Regions from separate parts of the Kitasatospora sp. NPDC001175 genome, predicted to be linked through region 1. Evidence: riboswitches for the same ligand, from Rfam matches in the RefSeq annotation. Region 1 holds a riboswitch; each other region holds the start of a gene.
The links. A riboswitch is a leader RNA that binds a small molecule or an ion and turns the genes downstream of it on or off. The one in region 1 is predicted to bind cobalamin.
Positions count from the first base shown of each region.

Region 1 (4,932 bases):
AAGATGGGCGAGCTCTACTACCGGCCACCCGGTGGCGAATCGTTCCTGGACGTGGCCCTGCGGGTGCGCAGCTTCCTGCGCGACCTCTGCGAGGAGGAGGACGGGCGGGCGGTGCTGGTGGTGGCGCACGACTGCACGGTGCTGATGCTGCGCTACGTCCTGGACCGGCTCACCGAGCCCGAGTTGCTGGACCTGCGGGCGGTGAGCAACTGCTCGACCAGCCTGTGGCGCTCCCAGGCCGGCCGGCTCCACCCCGAGCACTGGAACTCGGTCGCCCACCTGACCTGACCGCCCAGGGCCGCCGGGCAGTTGCGCACCCGACGCCGCACCGGGCCGCCGGGTCGCTCACGCGCCTCGCCGCACCCGGGTGCCGTCCGCCGGTCAACCCCGGCTCCGCGCATCCGGCCAACTCCCCGCGAAGGCGCGGCGATACGCCTGCGGCGTCGTCCCGAGCCAGCGGCCGAAGTGGTGCCGGAGGGTGGCCGCGTTGCCGAAGCCGCAGCGGGCGGCGACCGCGTCCACGGGCTGACTGGTGCCCTCCAGCAGGCGCTGGGCCAGCAGCAGGCGCTGGTTGGTGATCCAGCGGTGCGGGGTGGTGCCGGTCTCCTGCTGGAAGCGGCGGGCGAAGGTGCGGGGCGACATGTGGGCACGGGCGGCCAGTTGATCAACCGTCAGGTCACGGTGCAGGTGCTGGCGCAGCCAGTCCAGCAGCCCGCCGAGCGAGTCCGCGTCACACACCGGCATCGGCCGGTCGACGAACTGCGCCTGCCCGCCGTCACGGTGCGGGGCGACCACCATCCGCCGGGCGATCCCCCGGGCCACCTCCGCGCCCTGCAGCTTGCGGACCAGGTGCAGGCAGGCGTCGATCCCGGCGGCCGTCCCGGCGGAGGTGATCACCGGATCGTCGTCCACGTAGAGCACGTCGGGTTCGACAGTGGTGCGCGGGAAGCGCCGGGCCATCTCGTCGACGTGCTTCCAGTGCGTGGTGGAGCGGCGCCCGTCCAGCAGCCCGGCGGCGCCCAGCAGAAAACTGCCGCTGCAGATGGACAACGCGCGCGCCCCGCGCTCGACTGCCGCGCGCAGTGCTTCGACGAGCGCCTCCGGATACTCGGCGCGCCGTCCGACCGCGGTGACCACGATCAGGTCCGCCTCGGCCAGCCGCTCCGGCCCGTACGGGACGTCCAGGCCGAAGCCGGCATGGGTGGCATGCCGCCCGGGACGGTCGGCAGCGAGGGCGAAGTCGTACACCGGCAGCCCGTCGTCGCTACGGTCGAGCCCGAACACCTCGGAGGCGACGCCGAGTTCGAACGGGTGGACCGGCTCCAGCACCACCGCGGCGACGTTCTTCAGCATCCGCCCAGGATGCCGTACGCCCTCGTCCGCCTCCGGGCCCCCGGCCCCACGGCGGCGGCCGTCGACCGCCGGGCCGTGCGCACCGCTCCGCATCCCCGTGCCCCTCCCTCGTCCGTCGCCCCTCCCCTGCCCGCCGTCCGGTGACTTCCGCCCCCGTGGCCGGCCGGGCCGCCGGCCGCCGCGGCATCGGCACGCCCCACCCCGCGAGAGGCTGGCAGGATTTCGACGCAATCGGTCGTTTCCGCCACTCGTGACAGCGGCCCGCGCGGACGAGGGTGGAGGACATGACTCCCGAGACCCTCGCGACCTCGCTCGGCCTGATCGGCGCCATCAGCGGCTTCGGACTGCTGGGCTTCCTGATCGGCCGTGAGCTGACCGGACGCGGCGGCGGGCCCGACCCGGGCGGCGGCTACGGCGGTCCTGATGACGGTCACGACGACCCCAACCACCCTTCGGCCCCGGTTCTTCCCGACCGCCCGTACGGCACCGTGCCAGCCGCCTCCGCCTTCCCCGCCAGCGCGTCCCTGCTCCCCACCGGCGCCCGCCCGGCGAGCCCTCCGTCCGGCGCCACACCCCTCGCCGGCACCCGCCCGCCCGCCACCCTGACTGCCGTGTGCACCCTCCCGTCGGGCACACTGTCCGGATGGGCATCCTCATCCGCCGCGCCCTCGAAGAGGACCTCGAAGCCGCAGGTGAAGTCACGGTCGAGGCGTTCGTGGGCGACGGTCACACCTCGCCGGACAGCGGCTACGTCCAGCTCCTCCGGGACGCCGGGCGCCGCAACGAGGAGGCCGAACTCCTCGTCGCGCTCGACCCGCACACCCGGCAGGTCCTCGGCTGTGTGACCCTCGCGGTCGGCGGCACCGAGTGGGCCGACATCGCCGAGCCGCACGAGGGCGAGATCCGGATGCTGGCGGTCGGCGCGGCGGCGCGCGGACGCGGCGCCGGAGAGGCCCTGGTCCGCGCCGCGATGGCCCGCTGTCGGGAGCTCCGGCTGGCCGGGATGGCCTTCTCGACCCGCCCGGCGATGAAGGCGGCGCACCGGATCTACGAGCGCCTGGGCTTCGTCCGAACCCCCGACCGGGACTGGACGGCCGCTCCCGGGATCGACCTGATGGTGTACTCGATCACCTTCTGAACACCCCTCCCGCACAACCATGCGGTTGGTCCGCCTGCGACACACGGCACTACATGTGGTGCCGCATCGTCGGACCGCCACAACATGTATGCTCGCTCTCGCTGTCGAAGCAGGGGAACCCGGTGTGAATCCGGGACTGCCCCGCAGCGGTGAGCGGGCGGCTCTCCAGGCCCCCGCAAGTCCGGCTACCTGCCGACGGTGTGCCACACGGCTTCCCCGCAGATGCCTTGCAGCACCGCAGTACGTCCGGGCCTCGCGGGTGGGCCAGGGGGTAGAGAGCGCGCCGGTCTCCGGTCGTGCTGCACCTCCCTGCGCTCATGTCGGTCCGGACGATCCTCATCCGACGCCGCCGCCAGGAGAGAAGCGCCTTGACCATCGCTGCCTCAGTTGCCCTGCCTTCCCAGGGTTCCGCCGCCACCACCCAGACCGACCCCGGTGCGGCACTGCTTCGGCTCCTCACCGACCGCAGCGTGGACCTCCCCCAGGTGGACCCCGGCCACGTCGCCGCCGCCGCGCTGCGCGGCCGCCACGCCGGCTCGGACTTCGCCGAGCTGCGCGGGCTGGCTGTGGAGGCCGCCGCGTCGATGATCGCCGAGGACCCCCAGTACTCGAAGCTGGCCGCCCGCCTGCTCGCCATGGAGATCGCCGACGAGGCGATGAGCCAGGGTGCCGTGTCGTTCTCCGCCTCGATCGCCGTCGGCCACGCCGAGGGGCTGATCGGCGACGCCACCGCCGCCCTGGTCGCCAAGCACGCCGAGGCCTTCGACGCCCTGATCGACCTGTCGGGCGACGACCGCTTCGAGTACTTCGGCCTGCGCACCGTGCAGTCCCGCTACCTGCTGCGCCACCCGATCACCCGCATGGTGATCGAGACCCCGCAGCACTTCCTGCTCCGCGTGGCGGCGGGCCTCGCGGTGGGCGACAGCGAGCAGTCGGTGGCCGAGGTGGCCGAGCTCTACCGGCTGATGAGCCGCCTGGAGTACCTGACCTCCTCCCCGACGCTCTTCAACTCCGGCACCAAGCACCCGCAGATGTCCAGCTGCTACCTGCTGGACTCGCCGCTGGACAACCTGGACTCGATCTACAACCGCTACGCGCAGATCGCCCGGCTGTCCAAGCACGCCGGCGGCATCGGCCTGTCCTACTCCCGGATCCGCTCGCGCGGCAGCCTGATCCGGGGCACCAACGGCAAGTCCAACGGCATCGTCCCGTTCCTGCGCACCCTGGACTCCTCGGTCGCCGCGGTCAACCAGGGCGGCCGTCGCAAGGGCGCGGCCTGCGTCTACCTGGAGACCTGGCACGCTGACATCGAGGAGTTCCTGGAGCTCCGCGACAACACCGGCGAGGAGGCCCGCCGGACCCACAACCTCAACCTGGCGCACTGGATCCCGGACGAGTTCATGCGCCGGGTCAACGCCAACGAGGACTGGTCGCTGTTCTCCCCGGCCGACGTCCCCGAGCTGGTCGACCTGTGGGGCGACGAGTTCGACGCCGCCTACTGCAAGGCCGAGGCCGAGGGCAAGGCCGTCCGCACCATCCCGGCGCAGACCCTGTACGCCCGGATGATGCGCACCCTGGCGCAGACCGGCAACGGCTGGATGACCTTCAAGGACGCCTCCAACCGCGCCGCCAACCAGACCGCGCTGCCCGGCCGCACCGTGCACTCCTCCAACCTCTGCACCGAGATCCTGGAGGTCACCGACGACTCCGAGACCGCGGTCTGCAACCTCGGCTCGGTCAACCTCGGTGCCCACGTGGCCGACGGCGCCAGTGCCGACGACCTCGTGAGCGCGATGGACTGGGAGCGGCTGGACGCCACCGTGCGCACCGCCGTGACCTTCCTCGACCGGGTCATCGACATCAACTTCTACCCGACCACCGAGGCCGGCGCGTCCAACTCCCGCTGGCGGCCGGTGGGTCTGGGCGTGATGGGCCTGCAGGACGTCTTCTTCAGGCTCCGCCTGGACTTCGACTCCACCGAGGCCAAGCACCTCTCCACGCTGATCGCCGAGCGCATCATGCTCACCGCCTACGAGCGCTCCAGCGAGCTGGCCGAGAAGTTCGGCCGCCACGAGGCGTACGAGGAGACCCGCGCCGCCCGCGGCCAGCTGCACATCGACCACTTCGACGTGACCCCGCAGTGGACCGAGCGCTGGGACGCCCTGCGTGCCAAGATCGCCGAGACCGGTCTGCGCAACTCCCTGCTGCTCGCCATCGCGCCGACCGCGACCATCGCGTCCATCGCCGGTGTGTACGAGTGCATCGAGCCGCAGGTCTCGAACCTGTTCAAGCGCGAGACCCTGTCCGGTGAGTTCCTCCAGGTCAACCCGTACCTGGTGCGGGAGCTGAAGGAGCTGGGCGTCTGGGACCAGCAGACCCGGGACGCGCTGCGCGACTCCAACGGCTCGGTCCAGGAGTTCAACTGGCTGCCCGCCGAGGTC
Region 1 covers NZ_JBSFJU010000011.1:142,242-147,173, forward strand. Annotated here, with positions in the region: gene ACWDAK_RS11360 (histidine phosphatase family protein) at 1-288, shown strand, start outside; gene ACWDAK_RS11365 (helix-turn-helix domain-containing protein) at 382-1,353, opposite strand; gene ACWDAK_RS11370 (GNAT family N-acetyltransferase) at 1,997-2,491, shown strand; cobalamin riboswitch at 2,545-2,702, shown strand; gene ACWDAK_RS11375 (ribonucleoside-diphosphate reductase subunit alpha) at 2,860-4,932, shown strand, end outside.

Region 2 (4,932 bases), on a different contig from region 1:
GGTCAGGTCGAGCGAGTCCTCGGCGTCCAGCCACAGCCCGGAGAGCATCGGCAGGGTGCCGAGCACCGGGCGGCCCGTCAGCTGACGCAGCATCTCCAGACCGGGCGCCAGCAGCCTGGCGTCGCCCCGGAACTTGTTGACGAACCAGCCCGCGACATGCCGCTGGTCTTCGGCCGAGAGCAGTGCCAGCGTGCCGTACATCGCGGCGAAGACCCCGCCCCGGTCGATGTCCCCGACCACCACCACCGGCAGTCCGGCGGCCGTGGCCAGCCCCATGTTGGCGATGTCCCGGTCCCGCAGATTGATCTCGGCCGGCGAGCCCGCGCCCTCGCAGACCACCACCTCGTACCGGCTGCGCAGATCGGCCAGGCACTCCAGAGCCCGCTCCAGCAGTACGGGCTTGCGCTCGCGGTAGTCCAGCGCGCCCACCTCGGCGACCGGCCTGCCGAGCAGCACCACCTGACTGCGGCCGTCGCCGCCGGGCTTCAGCAGCACGGGGTTCATCGCAGCCTCCGGCTCGATGCGGGCGGCCTGCGCCTGCATCGCCTGGGCGCGGCCGATCTCGGCGCCGTCGGCGGTGACGAAGGAGTTGAGCGACATGTTCTGCGCCTTGAACGGCGCCACCCGCACGCCCTGCCTGGCCAGCCAGCGGCAGATGCCCGCCGTGACCACACTCTTGCCCGCGTCCGAGGTCGTCCCGGCGACCAGCAGTGCCCCGCTCATGCTCCTCCGCTCCACTCAACAGTCCTTCTGCGGCCACTCGTTCCCGGGTTGCCGCTCACGACCGCCCCCGCCGCCAGGTCCACAGCGCCCGCCCGGTCACGGTGACCGCCAGCGCCAACGCCCCGACCCGTCGGGAGAGCTGACACGCCCGCTCGATGTCCGCCACCTCGACCGGCCGCAACTCCCCACCGAGCACCGGCCGGTGCTCCACCCGCTCGCCGTACCGCAGCGTCCCGCCCAGCCGCACCCCGAGCGCCCCGGCGAAGCACGACTCGGCCTGCCCGGCATTGGGGCTCGGGTGCGCGGAGCCGTCCCGGCGCCAGACCCGCCAGGCGGTCCGCGGCTCGGGCGCGGCGGCCACCGTGAGCAGGGCGGTCAGCCGGGCACCGGGCCAGCCGGCCACGTCGTCCAGCCGGGCCGAGGCCCAGCCGAAGCGCAGATGGCGCGGCGAGCGGTGACCGACCATCGCGTCCAGCGTGTTGACGGCCCGGAAGGCGAGCAGCCCCGGCGTACCGGCCAGCGCACCCCAGGCCAGCGCGTTGACCACGGCGTCGGCGGTGTTCTCGGCCACCGACTCGACGACGGCGCGGGCGATCTGCTGCTCGTCCAGCGTGCTGGGGTCGCGGCCGCACAGGTGCGGCAGCCGCTCCCGGGCGGCGGCCAGATCGCCGGCCCGCAGCGAACGGCCGATCGTCCTGGCCTCCCGGGTGAGCGAGGTACCGCCGAGCACCGTCCAGGTCGCGGCGGCGGCCAGCGCCGCCTGCCCGTACCGGCTGCGCCCGAGCGCCCGCTCGGCGAGGTGCGCCCCGGCCGCGACCGAACCGACGCAGACTGCGGTGTACCCGGCGCCCGCCGCCCGCCGGTCGCGCCAGAGCGCGCGCTCCACCCGCCCGGCGGCGGCACCGAAGACGGCTACCGGATGCCCGCGCCGGGGGTCGGCGAGGACGGCGTCGGCCAGGTAGCCGGCGACACTGCCCAGTGCGAAGGCGGCGGCGCGGTTCAGGCGGGGCACGGTGCGGACACAGCGGCGGAGGCGGACCGCAAGGCGGGCACGGCCGGGTCGAACGGCGGCCGCACAGCGGCCAGGGCAGCCTGCATGGCGTGCGTGTCCTCACTCAGGGTCCGCGCCCTGGATCGACGTACCGGGGGCGAGAGTCTCCTGGCTCCCGGGTCGGACACACCCTCGGGCCTTCCAGCAGCCGGACGACCGGACCGCCGTGACCATGAGTCGAGCGTGCTCCCCGGTGACAGTGGCGGGACCGCGCCGGATTCGCACCGGCTTCCTCTGCATGCCTCCGTTTGGCTGAAAGATCCCACCACGGTCCGCGACCGGGAGTCAACAAACCGCGCGGAGGGCTTGATCACAGCCGTCTCGGCCGTCCACCGCCCACCGCGCGGCACACCGCACGGGGGTGGCGCCGGCTCCGCGGAGCCGCCCGGCTGCCCGCCGCCGCGAAGGCCCGGCCCACCGTCCGCACGGACGGACTACGCCCCGGTGGCAGGCCCGCCGTGCGGAGAGTGGACTGGAAGGTACCGCCCATGAAGGTCACACCGGGGAGCACTATGCGTTGGGGAACCGCCGCCGCCGTGGCGGCCACCGCAGTAGGAGCCGGAGCTGCGGTCATCCTGATCGGCCGCAGGGTGTCCGAGCGCACGGTCCGTCCGCAGCCCGGGAAGCCGGGCCTGGCCGCCACACTGCGGGTGCACGAGGTCGCCGCCGGACACGTCACCCTCACCCGGGCCCCGCAGACCGTACGCGCGGGCCGGTACGCGCTGGAGTGGGCCGGCGGCGGCCACGCGGTGGTCGGCGGGGTGCTGCGCACCGACATCCAGACCGTCACCCGCCGGCTGGAGCGTGTCGACAGCGGAACCCTCACCGTCGGCACCGAGGTCGAGCTGACCCCCCGGGTCCACCTCGGCGATCCGGCCACCGCCCTCGGCCTCGACTTCACCGAGACCGTCGCCCAGGGCGACCTCGGGCTGCTGCCCGCCTGGTACGTCCACGCCATGCGCGGCACCTGGGTGATCCTGGTGCACGGCCCGGGCGCCGACCGCACCCAGGCGCTCCCGGTGCTCCCGGTGCTGAACTCGCTGAAACTGCCGACGCTGACCGTGACCTACCGGGGCGACGCCGACGCCCCGCACCCACCGGACGGACTCGGCCACTTCGGTGAGACAGAGTGGCGGGACGTCGAGGCGGCCGTAGGGCTCGCCCTGGAGAGTGGCGCGGGACGGGTCGTGCTGTACGGCTGGTCGCTGGGCGCCACGATGTGCCTGTTGACCGCCGCCAGGTCCACCCGGCGGGAGTCGGTCGCCGGACTGGTGCTGGACTCCCCGATCCTCGACTGGCAGGAGAGCGTCCGCCGGGAGAGCGTCCGCGCCGGTGTCCCGGGTGTCCTCGCCGAGCTCGGCGCCCTGGCCGCCGAAGGCCGTACCAAGGTGGACCCGGCGGCCCTCGCCCGTCTCGCGGACGGTACTGACCTGCACCTCCCGACCCTGCTGCTGGGCAGCCCGGCCGACGGCATCGCACCGATCGAGGCCGCCCGCCGGCTGGCGCACCGCCGCTGGGACCTGGTGAGCCTGCACGAGGTGCCGGACGCGGAGCACGCCCAGCTCTGGAACGCCGACTCGGACGGCTACGCCGAGGTGCTGAGGCGCTGGCTCACTCCGCTACTCTGAAAACACTGTCACTCTCCGTAGATATTCAATCACATTAGCTGGAAGTGTCGAGGGTCCGGTTCCGGTGCGGATCTGGCGGATGGTCGATCGATTTGTTGGGTGCACGACAGTCAGAACAAGCCAACCATTCGAATGTCAAGCCCGGTTTGCGGGTTGTTGCCCGATCTCTTCCACCTCTTCACACCGGGCGGCCGAAGACGCGCCGAACCCGATGTGACAGAAGGCCGGTGCACGGGGAAGACTGCACGGCGTGACGTCTCGGAACCCGCGCGACCGTGATGCCCCGCTCCAGCCGACGATCGGTACCGGTGCGACGGTGACCCGTCTGCCCGGTGCGGCCCGCCGCGCCGACGGCGCGTACCCCGGCCACCCCGCCGGAGCCCGCCGCCGCGTCCCGGCACCCAAGCCGGGGCGCGGGAGAGTCCCGGTGCCCGACGGTTTCCCCGCTCCGGCCGAGCTCGCCCCGCTGGCCCGCCGGATGCTCGCGGACGCCGTACGGATCGCGCGCTGGGCCGGCGAGCTCGACAAGGTCGACCGCCGGGGCGAGCTGCTCCCCGAGGACGCCCGGGACGCCGGACACGCCCTGGCGATGACGGTCGGCGCCGCGGCCAAGGCCTGGGGTCAGGCCCTGCTGGTGGGCCTGGTCGAGCCGCGCGAGGGCGGCGCCGGGCCGGGCTGGCGGCTGCACGCCTGGGAGCACGACGACGAGGCCGTGATCCGGGGCTGGTCCGCGCTGTTCGACTCCTGGACGCTGGTCGCCCCCGTTCCGCCCGCCGCGATGCGCGGGGTCTTCGCCGTGCTCGCCGGGCAGGCCGTCGACCACGCGCCGCAGTTGCTGTCCTTCCTGCACCTGGTGGACGGCCCGGTCTCCGACGGCGAGCTGCTGGAGCTGCTCCGCCGGGGCCTGGACGAGCGCCGCCACGGCGTCGGGACGGGCACCCTGGCGCTCTCCCCGGTCCCGCACGCGGCCTCGGCCGTCTCCGCCGTCCGCGGCACCTGCCGCGAGCCGCAGGTGGACTCCCCGCCGGTCGCCCCCTCCGACGTCGCCGCCGTCCTCGACTGGATGCTGGACGGCCTCGCCGCCGTCGGCGCCCTGGTCCGCCGGGACGAGGCCGCGGAGCTCTCGCTGCTCGGGCACTGGGCCGTGCGCGCCAAGCTGGAGGAGATCTGCACGGTCGCCCAGACGGCCGCCGGGCACATCGAGCAGAGCGCCCTGGAGCTGCTGGACGCCTGCGCCAACTACTCCCCGGGCCCGGCCCGCGCCGAGTACCGGGCCTGGGTCGCCGCCCGTCCCGTGGACCGCGCGGTCGCCGAGCTGCTGGACGCCGCCCGGGGCGAGGACGCGCTGCTGCGCGGGCTCGCCTTCGAGGCGCTCCGGGTCGCCGGGGGCACCGCCGAGCAGGGCGTCCGGGCCGCCGTGGACGAGCCGGTGCTGCGGCCCTACGCGCTGCTCTGGCTGGCCGAGCAGTCGGACGAGGGGGTCTCCCCGGCCGATGTGCTCGGGGCGGTGGACGCCGCCTGGCTCTGGGT
Region 2 covers NZ_JBSFJU010000008.1:108,080-113,011, forward strand. Annotated here, with positions in the region: gene ACWDAK_RS08785 (cobyric acid synthase) at 1-723, opposite strand, end outside; gene ACWDAK_RS08790 (cobalamin biosynthesis protein) at 779-1,735, opposite strand; cobalamin riboswitch at 1,854-2,035, opposite strand; gene ACWDAK_RS08795 (alpha/beta hydrolase family protein) at 2,287-3,402, shown strand; gene ACWDAK_RS08800 (hypothetical protein) at 3,653-4,932, shown strand, end outside.
Region 2: another riboswitch for cobalamin. It lies ahead of ACWDAK_RS08790 (cobalamin biosynthesis protein); the one in region 1 lies ahead of ACWDAK_RS11375 (ribonucleoside-diphosphate reductase subunit alpha).

Region 3 (4,932 bases), on a different contig from region 1:
CCGATCGGCGCCCGCTCCCGCACTCCCCTGTGCTGACACGACTTTCCCCACCCCTCCCCATAGGCGCGGCTGCGACGGCTTCCCGCCGGACGACGGTGCACGGCCCCCGCAGCCACCCGTGAACCTTCCCCGACACGGAAAGGCTCACCTCAAAGTCACACGAACCAGCTATCTCTCCCACAAATCCCATCAGCGTGATCTCGCCTTGTGATAGGACCTCGGCCTCAGAAGGTGCCGTGTGGTTCTTCGTCCGATTCCCTTTCAGGCGTCGTGGACGGCGGCTATGTGCGGGTGCTCTGGCGGGGCAGTGTGAACAGGCCTGGCTCAGGCTCCTCCAGGTCGGCGGAGAGCTGCATCAGCTCGGCGGCGTTGCGCGCCAGGCGCTTCGTTTCGTGGACGGTGAGGATCACGACCTGGTCGGGCGCGGCCTCCTTGAACTCGGTGGCGAGCTTTGAGGGCTGCCGCCATCTCAGGACGGTGCTTGACGCGGGTGCTGATCTTCTCTCGGAAGATCCTCGTGCAGCCCGCCGCCTCCAGCGCCTCGATCTGGCTGGCATGTCCCAGTCCGGCTGAGCGAAGGTGCGGGCCGTGCCGGACCGGCGCGGCCCGCGCCTCGTGGCGGACGCCCGTCCCGCCCCGGAGCGGTCAGGGCACCTCCTCCTCTGCCGTCCTCGGCCACGGCCAGCCGGGCCAGCGCGTCAGCGAGCCACCGGGGCGAACGCAGGTGGTCTGCGCCCCCCCTTTGATCTCACGAAGGCGTGTCAGCCAGCGAGTTCCTCCCGCAAGCGGCGGGCGGCGCCGACCAGGCTCTCCAGCGACGCCCGTGTCTCGGTCCAGCCGCGGGTCTTCAGCCCGCAATCGGGGTTGACCCACAGTCGCTCAGCCGGGATCACCGCGAGCCCGGCGCGCAGCAGCTCGACGACCTCCTCCGTGCTCGGGATCCGCGGGGAGTGGATGTTCCACACGCCGGGGCCGACCTCGCGCGGGTACCCGGCCTCGGCGAGTTCCCCGGCCACCTGCATGTGCGAGCGGGTGGCCTCCAGCGAGATCACGTCGGCGTCGAGCTCGTCGATGGCCGTCATGATCGCGCCGAACTCGGCGTAGCACATGTGGGTGTGGATCTGGGTGTCGGCGCGGACCCCGGAGGTGGCGAGGCGGAACGCCTCGGTGGCCCAGGCGAGGTAGGCCGGGCGGTCGGCGGTGCGAAGCGGCAGGGTCTCGCGCAGCGCCGGTTCGTCGACCTGAACGACGGCCGCGCCGGCGGCCTCCAGGTCGGTGACCTCGTCGCGCAGGGCGAGGGCGACCTGGCGGGCGGTGTCGGCGAGCGGCTGGTCGTCGCGGACGAAGGACCAGGCGAGCATGGTGACCGGGCCGGTGAGCATGCCTTTGACCGGACGACCCGTCAGGCCCTGCGCGTAGCCGAACCAGTCGACCGTCATAGAGTGCGGGCGGGAGATATCCCCGACCAGGACCGGCGGGCGCACGTACCGGGTGCCGTAGGACTGCACCCAGCCGTGCCGGGTGGCCAGGTAGCCGGTGAGCTGCTCCGCGAAGTACTGCACCATGTCGTTGCGCTCGGGCTCGCCGTGCACCAGGACGTCCAGCCCGGCCTTCTCCTGGAAGGCGATGACCTCGCGGACCTCCGCCTCCATCCGCTCCCGGTACGCAGCGGCGTCGATCCGCCCCGCAGTCAGATCTGCCCGGGCCACGCGCAGTTCGGAGGTCTGAGGGAAGGATCCGATGGTGGTGGTCGGCAGCAGCGGCAGCCCGAGCCTGGCTCGCTGAGCCTCGGCCCGCTGTGGGTATGCCTGGGCGCGGCGCGCGTCGGCCTCGGAGACGGCAGCGGTGCGGGCGCGGACCGCCGGGTCGCGGGTGATCGGCGAGGTGGCACGGGAGGCCAGGTCGGCGCGGTTGGCGGCGAGTTCGGCGGCGATCGCCCCCGCGCCCTCGCGCAGGCCCCGGGCCAGCAGCGCCACCTCAGCCGACTTCTGCTTGGCGAACGCGAGCCAGCGGACGATCTGCGGGTCGATGTCGCGCTCGATGGTGGCGTCGATGGGCACGTGCAGCAGCGAGCTGGACGGCGCCACGTCGACCGTGTCCGCGAGGCCGAGGAGGGTCGCCAGGGTGGCGAGCGACTTCTCCAGGTCGTTGATCCAGATGTTGCGGCCGTCGACCACCCCGGCGACCAGCCGCTTGCCGGGCAGGCCGCCGGCGGCGGCGAGATCGTCGAGGTTGGCGGCGGCAGATCCCGTGAAGTCCAGCGCCAAGCCCTCGACGGGGGCCTTGGCCAGCACCGGCAAGGCCTCGCCGAGGCGGTCGAAGTAGCTCGCGACCAGGAGCTTGGGCCGGTCGGTGAGGGCGCCGAGGTCGCGGTAGGCGCGGGCGGCGGCGTTGAGCTCGGCGGGGGTGCGGTCCTGGACGAGCGCGGGCTCGTCCAGCTGCACCCAGGCGGCGCCGGCGGCGCGCAGGTCGGCCAGCAGCTCGGCGTAGACGGGCAGCAGCCGGTCCAGCAGGGTGAGCGGCTCGAAGTCGGCGGCGACACCGGGCGCGGGCTTGGCCAGCAGCAGGTAGGTGACCGGGCCGACCAGCACCGGGCGGGCCTCGTGGCCGAGCGCCAGGGCCTCGGCCAGTTCGCCGGCGGCCTTGGCCGGGTTCGCGGTGAAGGCGGTGTCGGGGCCGAGTTCGGGCACCAGGTAGTGGTAGTTGGTGTCGAACCACTTGGTCATCTCCAGCGGCGCCACCTCCTGGGTGCCGCGTGCCATCGCGAAGTAACCGTCAAGCGGGTCGGCGTCGACGGCGGCGCGGTGGCGGGCCGGGATCGCGCCGACGGCTACCGTGGTGTCCAGAACATGGTCGTAGAGCGAGAAGTCCCCGGTGGGGACCTCCTCGATGCCGGAGTCGGCGAGCTGCTGCCAGTTCCCCCGGCGCAGGTCGGCGGCGGTGGCCAGTAGAGCGTCGGCGGTGACCGCGCCCTTCCAGTAGCCCTCGATCGCCTTCTTGAGCTCCCGGCCCCGGCCCTGGCGGGGGTAGCCGTACACGGTCGCGATTGCCGCGGCTGCGGACTTCGTGGTCAAGGGACTCTCCTTCGCGAGTCTGTCTCCTCAAGGGCCCGGCGACGGCACGAGAACGCGAAGGGATGACGAACCGGGCGGCGGCCGCCGTGGACGCGCGTGCCTGATCCGCCTGGTATGGTCGCCGACCCGCCCTCGAGGTCACCGGATGTCCACACGCGGATCGTCCGCGGGCGGGCAGCGGGCAGGTCTTCGGACTCGCGGACACACCCACCCGTGAAGGGCGGACACCTACTGGCCGTCGCTTCCCAAACCCGACCCGGGCCCAGTGCGTATGACGGCGGTCGTTCCCACTCACCGCTGCGGGGCAGTCCCGGATTCCCACCGGGTTCCCTCTTACGACACCCTGCCTGGCGGACAGGGCGAACCAGCTGCACCGGCCAGCCTAGAGCCAATCCGCCAGCATCCGGCTGGAGAATCACTCAATCGCCCACATATTGAGACGGCGTCGGATCCTCCCTCATCCGCCCGTGCTCCGTCCGGGACCTCGCCGTACTCGTCGACCGACCCCTGCCGCAGTGCTCCCCACGGCCTGGACCCGGGCTCTCTAGGCTAGGCGCATGCGGATCGTCTCCCTGTTGCCTGCTGCGACCGACATCGCCGCCGAGCTCGGTCTGGGTGGGGCCCTGGTCGGCCGGACTCACGAGTGCGACCGGCCGGCCGCCACCGTCGCGGGGATCCCGGTGGTGACGGCTGCCGAGTTCGACGCCGACCGGCTCACCAGCCGGGAGATCTCGGAGGCCGTCGGCGGCGCGGCCCACCGGGGCTCGTCGCTCTACACGCTCGACGTGGAAAAATTGGCCGCCCTCGCGCCCGACGTCGTCCTCACTCAGGACCTCTGCGAGGTGTGCGCCGTGTCCTACACCGGAGTGACCGAGGCCGTGCGGATCCTGGACGGCGGCCCGCGCGTGCTGAGCCTGGAACCCCGAACGCTCCCCGAGGTCATCGCCTGCCTGGAACACGTCGGCGCCGAACTCGGTGTCGCGGCCACCGCCGCCCGCGTCGCCGCCGCACTGCACGCGCGGCTGGACCGGGTAGCGGCGGCCGTGCATGGCCTGCCCCGACCACGGGTCGTCGCGGTGGAATGGCTCGACCCGCTCTGGCCCGCCGGCCACTGGGTGCCCGAGCAGGTCGAGATCGCGGGCGGGACCCCGCTGCTGGCCGAGGCGGGCGAGCACACCAAGCCCATCACCTGGGACGCGGTGCGCTCCGCCCGGCCCGATGTCCTGCTGGTCCTGCCCTGCGGATTCCCGCCGGCCCGGACCGAGCGGGAATTCCATCTGCTCACCGGACTGCCGGGCTGGGACGAGCTGCCGGCCGTCCGGGACGACCGGGTCTGGATCCTCGACGGCCCGTCCTACTTCAACCGTCCCGGTCCCCGCGTCGTCCGCGGCGTCGAAGTCCTGGCCCAGATCCTGCACGGCGTCCGGACGGGCGACACGGTGACCGTCGACGAGGCCCGCCGCCCGGCCCGTTAGCGACGGCTCCGCGGGGCGCTCCCACCCCCGCCCGACCCGGGTGGGCGAAACCCCGCCCGGGGCGGGGAGGACGCCACCGAGCCGATCGGCCCGCTCAGCCCTACAGTGCCTGGCGGTAGTCAGGACCTCCCCGAGGGAGCGGGGTGCGCGGCAAGGCTGGACTGATTCGTCGGGCTGGTCGTGCCCCGGGTCCGGAGGACTGTCCTCCTGCTCTCGTGGCCGGCGCGCGGTGCCGGCGCGGATTCGGACGTGCCGGCGAGCCGTCCCCGCATCGGGCGGCTCGCCCTGGCGGCGGGTCAGCGGTGGGTGAACGACGGCGGGCGCTTCTCGGCGAAGGCCGCCATGCCCTCCTTCTGGTCTGCGGTGGCGAAGGTGGCGTGGAA
Region 3 covers NZ_JBSFJU010000010.1:134,251-139,182, reverse strand. Annotated here, with positions in the region: gene ACWDAK_RS10590 (hypothetical protein) at 1-39, opposite strand, end outside; gene ACWDAK_RS10585 (hypothetical protein) at 282-410, opposite strand; gene metE (5-methyltetrahydropteroyltriglutamate--homocysteine S-methyltransferase) at 762-3,074, opposite strand; cobalamin riboswitch at 3,250-3,445, opposite strand; gene ACWDAK_RS10575 (cobalamin-binding protein) at 3,632-4,549, shown strand; partial or broken gene ACWDAK_RS10570 (enoyl-CoA hydratase-related protein) at 4,846-4,932, opposite strand, start outside.
Region 3: another riboswitch for cobalamin. It lies ahead of metE (5-methyltetrahydropteroyltriglutamate--homocysteine S-methyltransferase); the one in region 1 lies ahead of ACWDAK_RS11375 (ribonucleoside-diphosphate reductase subunit alpha).

Region 4 (4,932 bases), on a different contig from region 1:
CGGTACTGCCGACGGCCGCGTTGCTGCTGGTGCTGCCGGTCTGCCAGTACGCGGCCGGGACGGTGCGCGCGGCCAACTCGGCGCTGGTGGCGGTGGCCGTACCGGCGGGGATGCGGCGGCAGGGCTTCGCGGTGATGCGGTTCGCGGCCAACGCCGGGTTCACCGTCGGGCCGCCGCTCGGCGCGCTGGTGGCGGCGCACTGGTCGTACGAGTGGCTGTTCCGCGCGGATGGCCTCGGGACACTGCTTTTCGCCGGGTACGTCGCACGGGTGGTGGCCGTCGACCGGCCGGGGATCCGGCGGGCCGCCACCGGGGGTGGGATGTGGGCGGCACTGCGGCAGCGGCCGGCGGTGCTGGTACTGCTGCCCGCGATCGTGGTGGTGGACACCGTCTACCGGCAGCAGTACTCGACCCTGCCGGTGTTCCTCGCCGACCACGGGATCGGTACCGGCGTGTACGGCGCGCTGCTGGCGATCAACGGCGGCGTGATCCTGCTGCTGGAGCTGGTGGTCACCGTTGCACTGCGCGACCGGGCGCCGCTGCGGATCGTCGGCACCGGCCTGCTGCTGGTGGGCACGGGCTTCGCGGCGCTGGCCGCGGGGGCGTCGACCGGCACCGCGGTGGTGATGATGCTGCTGGTCACGGCGGGCGAGATCCTCTACAAGACCCCGGCGACCGCCTTCGTCGCGGACAGTGCGCCGCCGGAGTTCCAGGGCCGCTTCCAGAGCCTGTACGCCGGGGCCTCCACCAGCGGCACCGTGCTGGCGCCCCCGCTCGGCGGAGCGCTCTACCAGTCGGCGCCCGGCCTGCTCTGGCCGCTGTGCGCCTGCCTGGCCGCGCTGGCCGGGCTGGCCGTGTTCGCCGCCGCCCGCCTGCGCTCCGGGCTCGGTTCGACGGAGGTTGCGCGCCCGGCGAGTCCGGCGGACGCGGACCGGGCGTCGCGGGGCGAGGTGCTCGCGGCCGCCGAGGGTGAGCGGGACTAGCCGCCGGCGGGGCCCGCAAGGAGCACTCAACTCTGACTGCACGTCAAATAGCGTTGTCTGATTGCTCGTTCGGCACCAGCGCGAGCGGACCCGCGCTCTCGATCATGTCGAGCGCTTCCGACGTGGACCTGACGTCACCGAACGAGCGGTAGACGGTGTGCAGCGTGGCGTTGTGGTCCTGGTCGCAGCGGGCCGCGTTCGCGTCGGCGACCATGACGACCCGGTAGCCGAGGGTGGCCGCCTCACGGGCCGAGGACTCGCAGCAGACGTTGGTGACGGAGCCCGTGATCAGGACGGTGTCGATCCCGCGCCGCTGCAGCAGCCCGGGGAGATCGCAGCGGCCCGGGAAGAACGCGCCTGCGGCGGACTTCTCCACCAGCAGGTCGGCCGGGTGGACGGTGAACTCCGGCCACAGGCGCCCGGCGAGCGGCCCGCCACCGGCGGCACCGCGGAGGAGTCCGGCCGCCCGCAGGCCGTAGAACTCCTCAACCGCCGGCAGCCGCCCGTCCGCCGCGGGCACGACCCAGGCGACCGTGCCGCCGGCTGTCCGGAGTCCCTCGGCGAGGCGCGCGATGTTGGGCACGATGCCACGGCAGTACGGGTTCCCGGCCACGAAGAACGGCACCATGTCGACCACCACCAGCGCGGTGCGGGCCGGCATCAGCGACTGGTACGCGAAGCGGCGGCCGCGGCGCTCCTCGTGCCGGGCGTACTCCCGGCCCTCGATCCGCCAGTCGTGCGGCTTCGCCTCGGTCTCCGGCAGCACGAATCCCCCGATCCCCGGTCACGGCAGACCCCCAACCTACCTGGAAACCGGGCGAGTTGTACGTTGACCGGGGATCGGCGCGGCGCGGGTCGACCCGGGCCAGGTTCACGACCAGCGCTGCTCGACCTTGGCGAAGCGCCAGTAGCCGATCGCCGCGACCCAGACCACGAAGAACAGGCCGACGATCACAAAACCGACGTTGTCCAGACTCAGTCCGGCGATCCAGCCGGTCACCGGGTCGGTGAGGTCCAGCTTCTCGTGCAGGACACCGACCAGTTCGATGGTCCCGATGATGAAGGCGACCGCAATGGAGAGACCGGTGATGGTCAAGTTGTAGTACACCTTGCGGACCGGGTTGGAGAACGCCCACTGGTACGCGAAGTTCATGAAGGTGCCGTCGAGGGTGTCGAACAGGCTCATTCCGGCCGCGAACAGCAGGGGCAGGCAGACGATGGCGTACCAGGGCAGACCGGCCGCCGCGCCCGAACCCGCCATCACCATCAGGGTGACCTCGGTCGCGGTGTCGAAGCCGAGACCGAGCACCATGCCGACGGGGAACATCTGGCCGGGCCGGGTGATCGAGCGGGTGGCCCGGGAGAGGATCCGGTTCATCAGACCGCGCGAGTTGAGGTGCGCCTCCAGCTCGCGCTCGTCGTACTGGCCCGCGCGCATCGCCCGGAACACCTTCGCGATCCCCACCAGCGCGGCCAGGTTGAGCGCGGCGATCAGGTAGAGGAACACCCCTGAGGCGGTGGTGCCTATCATGCCGAGCACCTGGTGGGTCGTGGACTGGTCGTCCATCAGTGTCCCGGCCAACGCGGCACCGCCGGCCACCAGCGCCGCCATGATGACCACCATCGAGGAGTGGCCGAGCGCGAACCAGAAGCCCACCGAGACCGGGCGCTTGCCGTCGGCCATCAGCTTGCGGGTGGTGTTGTCGATGACGGCGATGTGGTCGGCGTCGAAGGCGTGCCGCATCCCCAGGGTGTACGCGGTCACGCCGAGGCCGATCCCGTAGACCTGGGTTCCGACCTGGTACTTCTCCGGCGCCACCAGGAGGATCAGGACTCCGAAGGCCAGCACGTGCATGGCCAGGATCACCGCCATCAGGCCGGCGGTCCGCACGGTGTCCTCGCGCTTCCAGCGGAAGGCGGGCAGGGCGGGGGCCGCCGCCGGAGCGGCTTCGGTTCTGGGCAGGGTCATCTGCGGGTCACGCTCCAGCACCTCGTGGATCCGTTCGTGAGATGCCGTGGCCGGTCTCCTGGCTGACGGGTCGAACGCACCCGCACCCGGCCTTCCCGGACGCGTTCTCGTCCAGTGGCCGCCCGTCCCTGGCGGGGGCGGGGATGATGCCGGTACTTCCCGATCACAGTGGCGAGGGCCGCTCCGGTCTGGGACTCCTGAGAGTCCGTCACCGGTCTTCCCGAGCACCACGGCGGGCACAACGGTAGGGGGCCGTACGGCACCACTGCAAGCCTGCACAGCTGTGCAGGTGTCGGGTATCACAGGTACCGCTGCTGCGAGAATGCCTGGCATGCATCTCGTCCCCGCCGACCGTGCCGACCGCAGGACCATCGACGGGCACCGGGTCTGCGAGGCGATCGCCGCGATCGGCGACACCGAGCACGTCCGGTCCTGGGCCGAACGCTTCGCCCTGCTCGCCGACCCCGGACGGCTCTCGCTGCTGCTCGCCCTCCACGAGACGGGACCGCTCGCCGTCACCGACCTCGCCGTCGCCACCGGCATGCGCGACCCGGCGGTCTCCCAGGCGCTGCGCCTGCTGCGCGCCGCCGGGCTGGTCAGCGGCGAGCGCGACGGGCGGATCATCCGCTACCGGCTGGTCGACCCCGCCGTCGCCGAGGTGCTGGCACACGGGGTGCTGGGCCACCGGGACTGAGCTGCGGTGTGCCCGATCCTCCCGACGGCCCGTGCGTAGCTTGTATCCTTCTGTTGTCAGCTGACGGACCGATCCCCGCGGGCACGGCGAGGGAGGCGGAGATGGCAGCAGCGGAGCCCGACCGGGGCACTCCCGAGAAGCGCGGACGGCTGAGCCGGCCCCTGGTGCTCGCCGCGGCCGTCTCGCTGGTCGACCGGGAGGGGCTGGGCGCGCTCACCATGCGCCGGCTGGCCGCCGATCTGGGCGTGGAGTCGATGGCCATCTACCGCTACACGCCGGGCAAGGAAGCCCTGCTGGACGGCCTGGTGGAGGCCTACTTCGCCGAGGTGATCACCCAACTGCGGAGCTCGGCCGAGGCCACCGCGGCGGCCGGAGGCGGTCGGGCCTGGCGGGCGGAGCTACGCCGGATCGCCGGCGCCTTCGCCTCGGTGGCGCACGTCCACCCCGAGATCCTGCCGCTGGTGGCCACCCGCCCGCTGAGCGTCCCGATGGCCCGCCGCCCCGCCCCGGTGCTGCAGCTCACCGAGCATCTCCTCGCCGTGCTCGGCCGGGCCGGTTTCGACCACGCCACCTCGCTGATGATCTACCGGAGGTTCGTGGCCTGGAACCTGGGCTGCCTGCTGGTCGACAAGCGCCAGGTGATCGACGACCCCGACGAGCCGGACCCGATGCTGCGCCTGGGCCTGCACCGCCTGCCCGCCGACCGGTACCCGAGGCTGCGGGCGCTGGTCCCGCTGCTGGCGGACTACGACGACCAGGAGGAGCTGCTGGCCGGGCTGGACAGCCTGCTGAGTCGGATGCCCGACGCGCCCCTTGACTCGTTCTACGACGGAAGAGCACGCTGAAGATACAGCGTAAACATACGGAGTCACCCACACGCGGCGTCGTCGGCAGCGGAGCCGGACTCCGCGACGGCGCCCGGAAGAGGTCGCCATGTCCGATCGCGACAGAATTCTCCGGGTCCGCGTGACCGCGACGGATCCGACCGTCCTGCACACCCTCCTCCGCGAGAAGCGGCCCGACGTCGGCGGACGTCCCCACCGCGGTGCCGACCGGAGCATCAGCATCGAGGCGTACGTCTCCCCCGCCGAGGCCGAGGACCTCGAACGCGAGGGTGTCACGGTCCAGGTGATCGAGGACGCCACCGCCACCGGACGCGCCCGCCAGGCGGAGGTCGGCCGGGGCAACCGGTACGCGGTCGGCGAGCAGATCCCGCGCGGGCTGGGCCTCAAGGCGCACGACTGACCCGAGGAGGCCCAGATGTCGTACCTGAACACCACCGAGGT
Region 4 covers NZ_JBSFJU010000006.1:93,067-97,998, reverse strand. Annotated here, with positions in the region: gene ACWDAK_RS06820 (MFS transporter) at 1-983, shown strand, start outside; gene ACWDAK_RS06815 (isochorismatase family protein) at 1,027-1,749, opposite strand; gene ACWDAK_RS06810 (Nickel transporter NicT) at 1,855-2,952, opposite strand; cobalamin riboswitch at 2,984-3,199, opposite strand; gene ACWDAK_RS06805 (ArsR/SmtB family transcription factor) at 3,284-3,646, shown strand; gene ACWDAK_RS06800 (TetR/AcrR family transcriptional regulator) at 3,748-4,491, shown strand; gene ACWDAK_RS06795 (hypothetical protein) at 4,580-4,891, shown strand; gene ACWDAK_RS06790 (M14 family metallopeptidase) at 4,907-4,932, shown strand, end outside.
Region 4: another riboswitch for cobalamin. It lies ahead of ACWDAK_RS06810 (Nickel transporter NicT); the one in region 1 lies ahead of ACWDAK_RS11375 (ribonucleoside-diphosphate reductase subunit alpha).